DNA from 3 places in the Actinoplanes sp. CA-252034 genome. Region 1 is predicted to be linked to each of the others. Evidence: riboswitches for the same ligand, from Rfam matches in the RefSeq annotation. Region 1 holds a riboswitch; each other region holds the start of a gene.
What was found. Region 1 has a riboswitch for ZMP and ZTP ahead of ACQPZW_RS25200 (metallophosphoesterase family protein). Riboswitches for the same ligand answer to the same signal wherever they lie in the genome.
Positions count from the first base shown of each region.

Region 2: another riboswitch for ZMP and ZTP. It lies ahead of ACQPZW_RS42250 (bifunctional 5,10-methylenetetrahydrofolate dehydrogenase/5,10-methenyltetrahydrofolate cyclohydrolase); the one in region 1 lies ahead of ACQPZW_RS25200 (metallophosphoesterase family protein).
Region 3: another riboswitch for ZMP and ZTP. It lies ahead of ACQPZW_RS02310 (glycine hydroxymethyltransferase); the one in region 1 lies ahead of ACQPZW_RS25200 (metallophosphoesterase family protein).

Region 1 covers NZ_CP191846.1:5,477,000-5,481,557, reverse strand. Annotated here, with positions in the region: gene ACQPZW_RS25205 (MFS transporter) at 1-885, shown strand, start outside; gene ACQPZW_RS25200 (metallophosphoesterase family protein) at 1,116-1,982, opposite strand; ZMP/ZTP riboswitch at 2,006-2,081, opposite strand; gene ACQPZW_RS25195 (NUDIX domain-containing protein) at 2,182-2,706, opposite strand; gene ACQPZW_RS25190 (hypothetical protein) at 2,718-3,308, shown strand; gene ACQPZW_RS25185 (DUF2332 domain-containing protein) at 3,275-4,219, opposite strand; gene ACQPZW_RS25180 (MFS transporter) at 4,399-4,558, opposite strand, start outside.
Region 2 covers NZ_CP191846.1:9,366,562-9,371,119, forward strand. Annotated here, with positions in the region: gene ACQPZW_RS42240 (PQQ-binding-like beta-propeller repeat protein) at 1-1,061, opposite strand, end outside; gene dxs (1-deoxy-D-xylulose-5-phosphate synthase) at 1,102-2,982, opposite strand; ZMP/ZTP riboswitch at 3,155-3,237, shown strand; gene ACQPZW_RS42250 (bifunctional 5,10-methylenetetrahydrofolate dehydrogenase/5,10-methenyltetrahydrofolate cyclohydrolase) at 3,251-4,111, shown strand; gene ACQPZW_RS42255 (class I SAM-dependent RNA methyltransferase) at 4,137-4,558, opposite strand, start outside.
Region 3 covers NZ_CP191846.1:492,667-497,224, forward strand. Annotated here, with positions in the region: rRNA gene ACQPZW_RS02295 (23S ribosomal RNA) at 1-796, shown strand, start outside; rRNA gene rrf (5S ribosomal RNA) at 899-1,015, shown strand; gene ACQPZW_RS02305 (hypothetical protein) at 1,150-1,566, opposite strand; ZMP/ZTP riboswitch at 1,769-1,858, shown strand; gene ACQPZW_RS02310 (glycine hydroxymethyltransferase) at 1,879-3,303, shown strand; gene ACQPZW_RS02315 (metallophosphoesterase family protein) at 3,342-3,872, opposite strand; gene ACQPZW_RS02320 (substrate-binding domain-containing protein) at 4,043-4,558, shown strand, end outside.

The DNA.
Region 1 (4,558 bases):
GTGCCGATCGCCGTGCTCGCCCTCCTGTGCATCCGCACCGGCATCCCCGCCGACGACCCCGCCCAGCGCAACACGTCACCGCTCGACCTGCCCGGCGCCCTGCTCGGCACCGCCACGATCGTCCTCGCCCTGTGGACCGCCACCCTCGCCGTCGAGCAGGGCTGGAGCCACGCCACCCCATGGCTCGCCGCGCTCGGCGCCGTCGTCACCGCGATCGTCTTCGTCGTGCACGAGCGCCGCACCGCCCACCCGCTGTTCGACTTCGCCCTGATCAAGCGGCCCGCCGTCTCGGCCAGCCTCGCCTACGAGTCGGCCGTCGGCCTCGGCATGGCCGCCATCGCCTTCAGCGTCTCCCTCCAGTTGCAGCTCGTCTGGGGCTGGACCCCCGCGCAGGCCGCCCTCGGCAACCTCCCGCAGATCGTCGTGATGCTCGCCATCGGCCCGTTCGTCGAGAAGATCGTCACGAGACTCGGCACCCAGCGCGCCGCCCGCATCGGCGCCGCCGCCGTCGTCACCGGCCTCCTCGTCTACGCCCTGCTCGGCCGCTACGACTACGCGTGGATCGCGGTGGCGCTCGCCCTGACCGCGGGCGGCATGCGGGTCGTCGCCACCATCGCCGGCGTCACCGTGATGCGCGGCCTCCCCGAGGACCAGACCTCCACCGGCGCGGCCCTCAGCGACACCAGCCAGGAGGTCGCGAGCAGCATCGGCATGGCCGTCACCGGCACCATCGTGGCCGCCGCCCTCACCGGATCCCTTTCGGACATCACCACGGGTACGGCCTCCGCCGTCGCCTTCCAGGACGCCGTCACCACCGCCACCCTGGCCCTGACCGCCGTCTGCGCCGCCCTGGTCATCTGGGCCGCCCGCCGTGCCCGCGCCTGACCACCCACCCCGATCGGCGGCCCTCGCCCACCACGGTCATGCACCGTGACGACCCCGTATGCCCGGCCGCCATTCGGACGGCTGGGCGCGGAAGGACCCGCTGGAGACGGCGGCCGCCCCCGGTGCCGGAACCGGGCGCGACCACCGCCCCTACCGCCCCGGCGGCGACTTTGGCATGTCTACCGCCCCGGCGGGTGAGCTGAGCACACACCCGGACGCCGCGAGGGCCGCTACTCCTCGGCGGCCGTGTCCGCGCCGGACGTCGAGTCCACCAGATACACCTGCTCGCCGGCTCGGGGATCACGGGCCTGCAGGACGTGGAACATCGGCGAGAACGGGCCACCCAGGTCCACGACCGTCGCGCCCGCGCCGAGCACCCCACGTACCAGATGCGACGGCGCGGTCAGATCGATCCGGGTGACCACGCCCGGGGTCACCCACACCGGGATCCCGCTCAGGAACCCCGACACCTGGGAGTGGTAGTGACCGCACAGCACCGCCAGCACATCACTGCCGGCCAGCACCTCGGCGAGCCGTCCGGCGTCACGCAGGTTGACGTTCGCCATCGACGGCGACGTGCCGATCGCGATCGGCGGATGATGCAGCGCCACCACCGAACCGGCCGCCGCCGGCCGCGACAGCAGCCCATCCAGCCAGGTCAGCTGCTCGTCGCTGACGATCCCGTGCACCGAGCCGGGCACCAGACTGTCCAGCGTGATGATCCGCAGTCCGCCGACCTCGCTGACCGCCGCCCGGTCCGGTCCGCCCTCCCCGAGATCCACACCGTCCGGCCCGAGATGCGCGCTCCCGAACACCTTCGCGAACGGCTCCCGGGCATCGTGATTGCCGGTGGTGTAGACGTGCGGGACACCACGCTCCCGGGCGAACGCCCCCACCCGCTGCAGCACGGCCGCACAGCCCTCGGCCGACCCGTCGTCGGCGATGTCCCCGGTGACCAGGACGACGTCGATGTCCGGCACGAACCGCGCGTCGTACAGGATCCGGTCCAGCGCCCCGGCCGCGTCGACCCCGTCCTCGTCGTAGCCGGACCCGGTCAGATGCGGGTCGGACAGGTGCAGAACTCGATGGGTGGACACGGGCAGCTCCTCATCCGGTGATGGATGAGCACCCAGGCGGTCGATGCCCCGACGTCACTCCCCGGTGGTGACCCACCCGCGCCAGTCGTGTCGGGCCAGGCTATGGCGACCACGGCCGCCGGGGCAAGCCGTCATCCCCGGACCACCGTCCAAGGATCGCCGACGATGCGGGCGGTGTCGGCCCGCCGCTCTGCCTTGTTCACGCGCCGAGACGGTACAGGGTGAGGGCGGCCAGTGAGGGGGCGTCGACGATCGCTCCGGACCGGATCATGGTGGTGATCTCGTCGTCGGTGACCGCGCGGTGGATCATGTCCTGCTCCGTCGCCTCACGATCGGGTTCGCCCTCGGTGAGGCCGCCGGCCAGGTAGACGTCGAAGCCCTGCGTGCAGTAGCCGTACGCCTCGTAGAGATGACCGAGATGGATCATCGAGGAGGCGCGCAACCCGGTCTCCTCGGCGAGCTCCTGCCGGGCCAGATCGGTCTGATCACCGGACGCGCCGGCGCCCCAACCGCCCTGCGGGAACTCCCAGGCTCGCCGCCCGACCGGGTACCGGAACTGCTCCACCATCCAGAACCCGTCCCGCCAGCGGGGCAGGACCAGCGCGAAGTCGGGTTTCTCCACCACACCGTAGATGCCGGGAGTGCCGTCCGGGCGGCGGATCTCGTCCTCCCGTACCGTCATCCACGGGTTTTGATAGACGACGCGGCTGCTCACCTGCTCCATGGAAGGCTCCGATGCTGTTGACGGTCTCCGGGTCGAGCTGTTCCGGCAAGACGACCACGGTCCGTGCGTGCGGCCCGGTCGACGGCCTGGTGTGGCACGACTTCGACGAGATCGGCGTGCCGTCCGGCGCGGACGTCGTCTGGCGGCAGCGCAGCCTGGAGACGTGGATCCGGCGGGCGTTGCGCTACCAGGCCGACGGTCTGGACATGCTGCTCACCGGCCAATCGCCGCTCGGCGAGGTGGTGGCCGCTCCGTCGGCGGCGCAGCTGAACGGCATCGCGGCGTGCCTGGTCGACGTCGACGACGAGGTGCGACGGCAGCGCCTCACTCAGCGTGACCCGGGTAAGTGGGACGCCGGCGCTGTCGACGCGTTCATCGGCTGGGCGCGGTGGCAGCGGGCGCACGCCGCCGACCGGTGGCACCTCCCGGAGGCGATCACCGCCGGCGGCTGGGAGCGGATGCGCTGGGACCGCTGGACCGACCTGCCGGGCTGGGCGGTAACGGTGATCGACACGACCGGCCGGCCGGTCGAGGAGTCCGCAGCCGAGCTGCGCCGGTGGATCGACGATCAACGCCGGTCCGCGAACCAGGACATCGCCTGACCGTGCCCGCGCGCCCATGCCAGGGGCACGCCGTCGAGGGCGACCACGTTGTGCAGGCTGCCGTCCGGTGCGGGCGGCAGCTCACCGAGCGGGACCAGCCCGGGCGCCTCGACCGAGATCCGGTGCCCCGGCAGTGTCCTGACCAGTTCCTCGAACGTCTGCCGCTTCGGCTCCGGCACCTGGTAGAGCACGGACGTGTGGAAGACGACGAGCGTCGCCCCGGCCGGCGCCTGCTCGACCAGGGCCGGCAGATCGTCGACGAGGTCACCACGGATCAGCTGCGGAGGATCGGCGGCGGCGATCGCGGCGGCCGCCCTCAATCGCTCCCGGCGATGCTCGTGCTCCGGCCAGATCAGCGCGTCCAGCCAGGCGACATCGGCAGGATCGGTCACCTGCAGCGGATTGAGATCCAGGCCGGCGCGCCACACCACCTCCGGCAGCCGTGTCGGCGCCTCGGTCCCGGTCAGCTCGCACTCCAGGAGCGGACCTGCGTCCCCGAGCCGCCGGTCGCCGTAGCGGTAGGCGTACCGATCGGGATAGAGGCCCAGCCCGGCCGACGCGCCGACCTCCAATAGGGCGAGGGGTTGGGGAAGCTTCTCGAGTACGGGCAGGAGCACCGCGCATCGACCGGGCTCGTTCGTCTGGGTCGCGCGTCCGCGCAGTTCAGGCGCGATGTCCGCCCAGCGCTCGACCGTGAAGTCGTGGAACGCGTTCGGGTCGTCGACCGGTCCGCCGAGCAGCCGCACGACCCCGAACAGCAGATTCGGCTGCCGTTTGGCCTCCGGAACCTCCGCGAGCAGCCGGTGGATCGTCTCGTCCGCGGCCACCGCCCGGGACAGCCGCTCATAGGTCGGAGAGACGCCGTGGGCCTCCCGGTCGGCGAACTCGACATAGGTCGCAGCGGTGCTCATTCCTGCCATCCTGGCACAGCCGACGTGAGAGGGTCGTCCCGTGGGAGCCGAGCCGGTCGGCCGTCGTCATGTCCGAGAACGACCGGACGCCTCATTCATCAGCGCGGCGGATCAATCGGGCCGCGAGATGGCCGTTCGCCGGGCGCGCGGGCTTCGCCGTCGGGGACACCGGATGATCACTATCGGACGGCCGATGTGTGGGCCGCGTCCTCCCGCGCGACCAGCGGGCCGTTCAGGGCGTGGACCATCACGGTCGCGACGGTGGTGACCAAGGCCAGCGCCAGCCACGGCACGGCCGGGCCGCGGGCGTACAGGGTGGTGAAGAACGCCGGCGCGAGG
Region 2 (4,558 bases), 3.9 Mb from region 1:
CCGGTCGCCGGGTCCACCAGGGCGGTCGGCGAGCTCGGGCCGTCGGCGTACGCGATCAGCCCCCCGCCGATCCTCTCGATCGACCGCCAGCCCGGCCGGCGCCAGCGCACGTCACCGGTCGGCGGGTCGACGGCCCGTACGCCGTCCAGGCCGATCAGGCAGGCCAGGGGGCCGCACGGCCGTACCTCCCGGGTGTTGCCGACCGGCTGGGTCCACAGCGGCCGCAGGGTCGCCGGGTCGAACGCGGACACTTCGATGCCGGAGGGCCCGGGATGCCGCAGCAGGATCACTCCCCCGACGATCAGCGGGTTGTCCGGGTCGTAGTTGGCGGCCGGCACCGTCCGTTCGGCGATCAGGGCGCCGCTCCGCCCGTCGTACAGCTGGGCGACCAGGTCGTCGCGGACCATCAGCATCCGGGCCGTGTCGCCGGCCGGCGCGGGCACGCTGAGCACGACCGCGGTCGACGGCACCTGGACGCTCCAACGGATCCGCCCGGTGGCCGGGTCGATCGCCTCGACGGCCCGTTCGACGCGGCGGCCGGTGCCGGAGGACTGGCTGCGCACCCCCTCGACCGAGAGGACCAGGCCGGTGCCCTCGAAGCTGACCACGCTGCGGGGGTTGTGCCACTGCTCGACGCCGGTGGTCAGGGAGACCGCCGTGGTGCCGGGCTCGGTGTTGCCGGCGCCCCACGGGCGCAGGAGCAGCAGTCCGTCGCCGGAGCGCAGCCGGTAGACCGGGACCTGCCGGCGGACCTGCCACTGCGGAGCGCCGGTGGCCAGGTCGTAGGAGATGAGCCGGCCGGCCGACTGGACCACCAGCTGACCGGTGCCGGTCACCAGGTAGGGGTCGCCGGAGCCGATCTCGACCCGGGTGAGCGCGGCCAGCAGCGGGGGCGGCGGCGGGCCGGAGGCGGTGGCGGCGAAGAGCACCATCGTCGCGACCATGACCGGGACCAGCCAGGACGGCAGCGAATGCCGTCCCGGCCGCCCGTACGTGATCGGCTCGCCCCGGTCATACCCGAGGTCGATCACCAGTGGCCCGCTGACGGTGTCCGCACCCATCCGCCAACGGTAACTTTTCAGTAACGAAGTTGCCCAGGGGTCAGACGCGGATATCGGGCTGCGCAAGACGCGACACGAACTCGGTCACCTCACGGGCGACATCCTGCGAGGTGAGCCCGAGCGAGGCGAGGATCTCGGCCCGGGTGCCGTGCGGGTGGAAGCCGACCGGCACACCGAAGTCGCGCAGCGGGGTGGACACGCCCGCGTCACGCAGGGCGCTCGCCACCGCGTCACCGACGCCGCCGGCCCGCACACCGTCCTCCAGCGTCACGACCGCCCGGTGCTGGGCGGCCAGGCCGGTCAGCTCGATCGGCACGGGACGGACCCAGCGCGGGTCGACGACCGTCACTCCGTACCCCTGCTCGGTGATCCTCTCCGCGGCCTCCAGCGCGAGGCCCACGAAGGAGCCGACCGCGACCAGCAGGATGTCCCGGCTTTCGCCCTCGCGCAGCACGTCCACCTGGCCGACCCGGCGGATCGCCGGGGTGTCCGGCGCGACCGCGCCGGTCGGGAAGCGCACGATCGTCGGCCCGTCGTCGACCGCGACCGCCTCGCGCAGCTCCTCCCGCAGGGTCGCGGCGTCCCGCGGCGCGGCGATCCGCAGGCCCGGGACCACACCGAAGACGCTCATGTCCCACATGCCGTAGTGGCTCGGCCCGTCCGGCCCCGTTATACCGGCCCGGTCGAGCACGAACGTCACCGGCAGGTTGTGCATCGCCACGTCCAGCAGGACCTGGTCGAACGCCCGGTTGAGGAAGGTCGCGTAGACCGCCACGACCGGGTGCAGGCCACCCATCGCGAGACCGGCCGCCGACGTCGCCGCATGCTGCTCGGCGATGCCCACGTCGTAGGTGCGCTCCGGGTATTTCTTGGCCAGCTCGGCGATGCCGGTCGGCTCGGCCATCGCGGCCGTGATGCCCACCACGTCCAGCCGCTCGTCGGCGATCCGGACCAGCTCGTCGGCGAAGACCGCGGTCCACTTCAGCGACGGCTTGGCGGTCAGCGCGCCGGTCTGCGGGTCGAACGCGCCCGGGCCGTGCAGGCAGTCCGCCTCGTCCTGCTCGGCGGGGCGGTAACCGTAGCCCTTGCGGGTCACCGCGTGGACGATGACCGGCGCGTTGAAGCCCTTGGCCCGCCGCAGCGCCGACTCCATGGCCTGATGGTCGTGGCCGTCGACCGGCCCGATGTATTTCAGGCCCAGGTCCTCGAACATCGGCTGGGGGCTGACGGCGTCCTTGATGCCCTTCTTGACAGCGTGCAGCACCTCGAAGACCGGCTTGCCCACCACCGGCGTCTGGCCCAGCGCGTCCTTGACCAGGTCGAGCACCTTCTCGTAGCCCGGGTTGAGACGCAGCGTGGACAGGTGGTCGGCGAGACCGCCGATGGTCGGCGCGTAGGAGCGGCCGTTGTCGTTGACCACGATGACCAGACGGTTCCTCGTGGCGGCGATGTTGTTGAGCGCCTCCCAGCACATGCCACCGGTCAGCGCGCCGTCACCGACCACCGCGACCACGTGCCGGTCCTCGCCGCGCAGCGCGAACGCCTTGGCCAGACCGTCGGCGTAGGACAGCGCCGTGGAGGCGTGCGAGTTCTCGATCAGGTCGTGGTCGCTCTCGGCCCGGCTGGGGTAACCGGTGAGGCCGCCCCGCTGGCGCAGCAGGTCGAAGCCGTCCTGCCGGCCGGTCACGATCTTGTGGACATACGACTGGTGACCGGTGTCGAAGAGGATCTTGTCGCGTGGGGAGTCGAAGACCCGGTGCAGCGCCAGGGTCATCTCGACCACACCGAGGTTGGGCCCGAGGTGTCCCCCGGTCCGCGACACCTTGGCGACGAGGAAGTCTCGGATCTCGGCCGCGAGCAGGGGCAGCTGCTCCGCGGTCAGTCGCTTCAGATCACCCGGATTGGTGATGCTGGGCAGCAGGCCGGCCGGGGTCGAGGGGAGTCGCTCATGAGGTTGGAGTCTATCCCCGCCGGGCCAGGACGCGACTTGAGCGAACGGACCGTCACCATTCCTCCACACAATCGCGGCCTCCCCCGACCGGCGTACAGCCGCACCCCGGGTGGGCGATGGAGGGAGCCGTCCGGCATCCTGGGAGGCACGCAGCGACTGGCGGCACAGGGATGGTCGAACCATCGGGGAGCTCGTCACGAGGAGTCGACCGCCTGGGCTCCCGGCTGAGGAGTCACACATGTCCACTGCTCGTCTCCTGCCCGGTGCGCCCGTCGCCGAGGCCGTCCTCGACGACGTCAAGGCCCGGGTCGCCAAGCTCAAGGACCGCGGCATCCGGCCCAGCCTCGCCACCATCCTGGTCGGCGACGACGACGCCTCCGCGGGCTACATCCGGATCAAGCAGAAGCAGGCCGCCGAGCTGGGCTTCGAGTCCCCGCACGAGCACCTCGGCGGTGACGTCACCCAGGCCGACCTGCTGAAGGTCATCGCGAGCTACAACGACGACGAAGACGTGCACGGCGTCCTCATCCAGTACCCGATCCCGGCGCATCTCGACTACGACGCCGCGCTGCAGACCCTCGATCCCGACAAGGACGTCGACGGCATGCACCCGCTCAACATGGGCCGCCTCGCCGTCGGCCTGCCCGGTCCGCTGCCGTGCACCCCGGCCGGCATCGAGGCGCTGCTCGCCTTCCACGGCATCGAGGTCTCCGGCCGCGAGGTCGTCATCCTCGGCCGCGGCGCCACCCTCGGCCGCCCGCTCGCCATGCTGCTGGCCCAGAAACGGCCCACCGCCAACGCCGCGGTCACGGTCGTGCACACCGGCGTCAAGGACTGGCCACGGTACGCGCAGCGCGCCGACATCCTGATCGCCGCGGTCGGCGTCCCCGGCATCGTCAAGCCCGAACACGTCAAGCCGGGCGCGGTCGTGATCGGCGCCGGCGTCCGCTACGAGGGCCGCCGGCTGCTCCCCGACGTCGAGGAGACCTGTGCCGAGGTGGCCGGCGCCATCACCCCGCGGGTCGGCGGCGTGGGCCCGACGACGGTCGCGATGCTCTTCCGCAATGCGGTGGCGGCCGCCGAGAGAGCCAACCCCTGAGCGGGTACGCCGTCGTCGGGGCGGGTCAGGCCGGGACCAGGTGGGCGACGCACTCGATGTGCTGGGTCATCGGGAAGCAGTCGAAGGCTCGCAGCCTCTCGACCCGCCAGCCCAGCGAGACGAACGTCTTCAGGTCGCGGGCCAGGGCCGCCGGGTCACACGCCACGTAGGCGATCGCGCGCGGCCGGGCGGCGGCCAGCGCCCGGACCACCCGGGCGCCCGCCCCGGCCCGCGGCGGGTCGAGGACCACCAGGTCGACCGGGCCGGTCACCCGCCGCCGGCTCAGCGCCACCTCCACCCGGGCCTCGACGAACTCGGCGTGCGGGAGGCCGGCGAGGTTGGCGCGGGCCGCGGCCACTCCGGTCGCGGACGACTCGACGACGGTGACCCGCCCGCCGGTGCGCTCGGCCACGGCGGCGGCGAACAGACCGGCGCCACCGTAGAGGT
Region 3 (4,558 bases), 5.0 Mb from region 1:
AATTGTGTAGGATAGGTGGGAGCCGGTGAAGCTCGGACGCCAGTTCGGGTGGAGGCATTGTTGAAATACCACTCTGTTGGGTTTGGGTATCTAACTTGCGGCCCTGATCGGGTCGAGGGACAGTGTCTGGTGGGTAGTTTAACTGGGGCGGTTGCCTCCTAAAGGGTAACGGAGGCGCCCAAAGGTTCCCTCAGCCTGGTTGGCAATCAGGTGTTGAGTGTAAGTGCACAAGGGAGCTTGACTGTGAGACTGACGGGTCGAGCAGGGACGAAAGTCGGGACTAGTGATCCGGCACTTGCGTGTGGAAGCGGTGTCGCTCAACGGATAAAAGGTACCCCGGGGATAACAGGCTGATCTTCCCCAAGAGTCCATATCGACGGGATGGTTTGGCACCTCGATGTCGGCTCGTCGCATCCTGGGGCTGTAGCAGGTCCCAAGGGTTGGGCTGTTCGCCCATTAAAGCGGTACGCGAGCTGGGTTTAGAACGTCGTGAGACAGTTCGGTCCCTATCCGCCGTGCGCGTTGGATACTTGAGAAGGGCTGTCCCTAGTACGAGAGGACCGGGACGGACGAACCTCTGGTGTGCCAGTTGTTCCGCCAGGAGCATGGCTGGTTGGCTACGTTCGGAAGGGATAACCGCTGAAAGCATCTAAGCGGGAAGCCTGCTTCGAGATGAGGTATCCCACCACCTTGAGTGGGTAAGGCTCCCAGCTAGACTACTGGGTTGATAGGCCGGAGATGTAAGCACGGTAACGTGTTGAGTTGACCGGTACTAATAGGCCGAGGGCTTAACCACCCTATACATTGCGCTTGCGTCCACTGTGTGATTCACAGCAAACGAACAACCACCCTGAGGGAGAGATCCCGACGGTTGCTGGTTGGTTCTGCTGATTGCTGTTTCGGTGGTCATAGCGGAGGGGAAACGCCCGGTTACATTCCGAACCCGGTAGCTAAGCCCTTCAGCGCCGATGGTACTGCACTCGGGAGGGTGTGGGAGAGTAGGACGCCGCCGGACTCAACGTATGGAAAGGCCCACCCGGGTAACGGGTGGGCCTTTCTGCTTTCCCGGGGTTCGTCGGCTCGTGAAGTCGACCCGTGAAACGGCCGGCCCGCACCGTGATCGGTGCGGGCCGGCCGGAGTCGTGAGGATCAGCCGCCCTCGCCGCTCGAGCACTTGACGGTGACGGGAATCGACGTCGTGTAGTAGCTCGTCGAGACGAGGATCGTCGCCACACCGATGCGTCCACCCGCGGGGACCCCGATGTTGTGCAGATCGATGGTGCCCGCGCCGGCGCTGGTGGTCGTCACCTTGGCCGCCGTCTGCATGAAGCCGGTGCCCCACAGCGTGTACTGCGTCGAGGCGGTCCCCTTGGCGATGGTGACCCGGACGTGGGCGCCGAAGTCGTCGCAGTAGTTGCCGTTGTACTGCACGGCCGTGATGGTGCCGATCGGCGTGACGGCACTCTCGGCCTCAGCGGTCTGCGTCCAGCCGACGGTCACGGCCGAGGCCGCACCCAGGACGGCCAGACCGGTGGCGACGCGCTTCTTGACCGACCGATTCGGCACAGTCGTGTCCTGCGTAATGCGCTTGAACACTGATTTTCCCCGTTCTTGCTCTTACCGACGTCGATCTACGACGGCAGCCGACGATATCAACAAATGTCGCTTTGGCGGTGCCCCGGTGACTGGTGTGACGAAGTCTCCCGTCGATGTCCGGCCGTCGGGTCGGCTCACCCGCATGAGCAGGCTGCTCGGGGGCGGTATGCTTCCGGAGGGCCGTGACTGGCGCGTTCGGATGGCTGACCATCGGGGAGCGGCTCCGTCGAGATGACGTATGCCGTGCGCCTGGGCCTCTTCGCTTCGTGATAGGGAGGTCCCATGCCTGAGTTGAACGCCGAGTCCGTCGCTTTCCGATCCGCCCTCGATGTGGTGCGTTCGGTGGAGCCCCGCATCGCCGACGCGATCGCGCAGGAGCTCACCGACCAGCGTGAGTCGCTGAAGCTGATCGCGAGCGAGAACTATGCTTCCCCGGCGGTCCTGCTCGCCATGGGTAACTGGCTCTCCGACAAGTATGCGGAGGGCACGATCGGCCGGCGGTTCTACGCCGGCTGCCAGAACGTCGACATCGTCGAGTCGGTGGCGGTCGAGCACGCCAAGGCTCTGTTCGGGGCGCCTTACGCGTATGTCCAGCCGCACTCCGGCATCGACGCCAACCTCGTCGCCTACTGGGCCATCCTCGCCGACCGGGTCGAGGTGCCCTACCTGAAGAAGTTCGAGAAGCGGCAGATCAACGACCTGACCGATGCCGAGTGGGCCGAGTTGCGGCAGGCGTTCGGCAACCAGCGGCTGCTCGGCATGTCGCTGGACGCGGGTGGTCACCTGACCCACGGCTTCCGCCCGAACATCTCCGGCAAGATGTTCGACCAGCGCAGCTACGGGGTGGACCCGGCGACCGGTCAGATCGACTACGCGGCCCTGCGGGAGAGCGCCAAGGAGTTCAAGCCCGCTGTGATCGTGGGCGGCTACTCGGCGTACCCCCGGAAGGTGAACTTCGCGAAGATGCGCGAGATCGCCGACGAGGTGGGCGCGACCTTCATGGTCGACATGGCGCACTTCGCCGGTCTGGTCGCGGGTGGGGTGTTCACCGGCGACTTCAACCCGATCCCGCACGCGCACATCGTCACCACCACCACTCACAAGAGCCTGCGTGGCCCGCGTGGTGGTGCCGTCCTCTGCCAGCCGGAGCTCGCGTCGCAGGTCGACCGGGGCTGCCCGATGGTGCTCGGTGGTCCGCTGCCGCACGTGATGGCGGCCAAGGCGATCGCGTTCGCCGAGGCCCGCCGGCCGGAGTTCTCGACCTACGCCCAGCAGATCGTCACCAACAGCCAGGCGCTGGCCGAGGGTCTGCTGAAGCGGGGCGTGCAGCTCGTCTCCGGGGGCACCGACAACCACCTGGTGCTGCTCGACGTCCACCCGTTCGGCATCACCGGGCGGCAGGCCGAGCAGGCCCTGCTCGACAGCGGCATCGTGACGAACCGTAACGCGATCCCGAACGACCCGAACGGCGCCTGGTACACCTCCGGCATCCGCGTCGGCACCCCGGCTCTGACCAGCCGCGGTCTGGGCGTCGCCGAGATGGACCAGATCGCCGACCTGATCCACACGGTGCTCGCCGCCACCAGCCCGGCCGAGGGCTCGAAGGCGAAGTTCGACCTGGACCCGGCTCTCGCCGACCGGGTCGGCAAGCAGGCCACCGAGCTGCTGGCGCCGTTCCCGCTCTATCCGTCCGTCGACCTGGGCTGATCGCACAGCCGCAGCAGACCCGGACCCGCCGTCGGCCGTCACTCGGTCGCGGCGGGTTCGTGCTTTCCGGGGCGGGGCGGCAGCCGGTGCAGGGTGACTTCCCGCAGCTCTCCGGCGTCGATGTGGGCGGTCATGTAGGTGTGGTGGGGCTGGCGTCGCCGGTCGGTGGGTGATCCGGGGTTGAGCAGGCGCAGCCCGGTGCCGGCGGTGGTGTCCCAGGGGATGTGGGAGTGACCGAAGACGAGCACGTCGGTGTCGGGGAACATGGCCGCGCACCGCTGCTCCCGGCCGGTCGCCTGACCGGTCTCGTGGATCACCGCGAGCCGTACCCCGTCGAGGTCGGCGTGGGCGATCTCGGGCAGACGGGCTCGCAGTCGTGGCCCGTCGTTGTTGCCGTAGCAGGCGATCAGGCGTGCCGCGCGGGCTTCGAGCCGGTCGAGCAGGCCGGGGTCGACCCAGTCGCCGGCGTGGACGGTCACGTCGGCCCGGTCGATCGCCGACCACAGTTCGGCCGGCAGGTCGCGGGCGCGTTTCGGCACGTGCGTGTCACTGATCAGAACAAGCCGCATGGATCCGCTCCTGAATGTCCGTCGGCAGTCTGCCGGGTGGCGCCCGTCGGCGAGGGACACCGCGACCGATCCGTCCTACGTCGTCGACTTCCCCCGCTCCCCGGTTGACAGTCCGATGACCTGAGCGTCTACTCCAAGGCAACGGTCTCTCTCGATGTCTTGGAGGGGGCATGCGCAAGTTCTTCGTGGCCGCGAGTGGTCTATTGCTGGTTCTCGTCGGCGCCGCGTGCAATCGCGGCACCGGCGAGCCCGTCGTCGGGCTGATCACCAAGACCGACACCAATCCCTTCTTCGTGACCATGAAAAAGGGCGCGCAGGGCTCGGCCGCCACCGCCGGTGTCGACCTGCAGACCTTCTCCGGGCGGGTGGACGGTGACAACGAGGCGCAGGTGCTGGCGATCGAGAACCTGATCTCCTTCGGCGCGAGGGGCTTCCTGATCACGCCGAACGACTCCAAGGCGATCGTGCCGGCGATCGACCGGGCGCACGAGGCCGGGATGCTGGTCATCGCCCTGGACACCCCGGTGGAACCGGCCGATGCCGCGGACGCCACCTTCGCCACCGACAACTACCAGGCCGGGCGCCTGATCGGGGAGTGGGCGAAGGCGAAGTTCGCCACCGAGGGTAAAGAGGCTCGGATCGCCATGCTCGACCTCAACGCCAATCAGGTCAGTGTGGACGTCCAG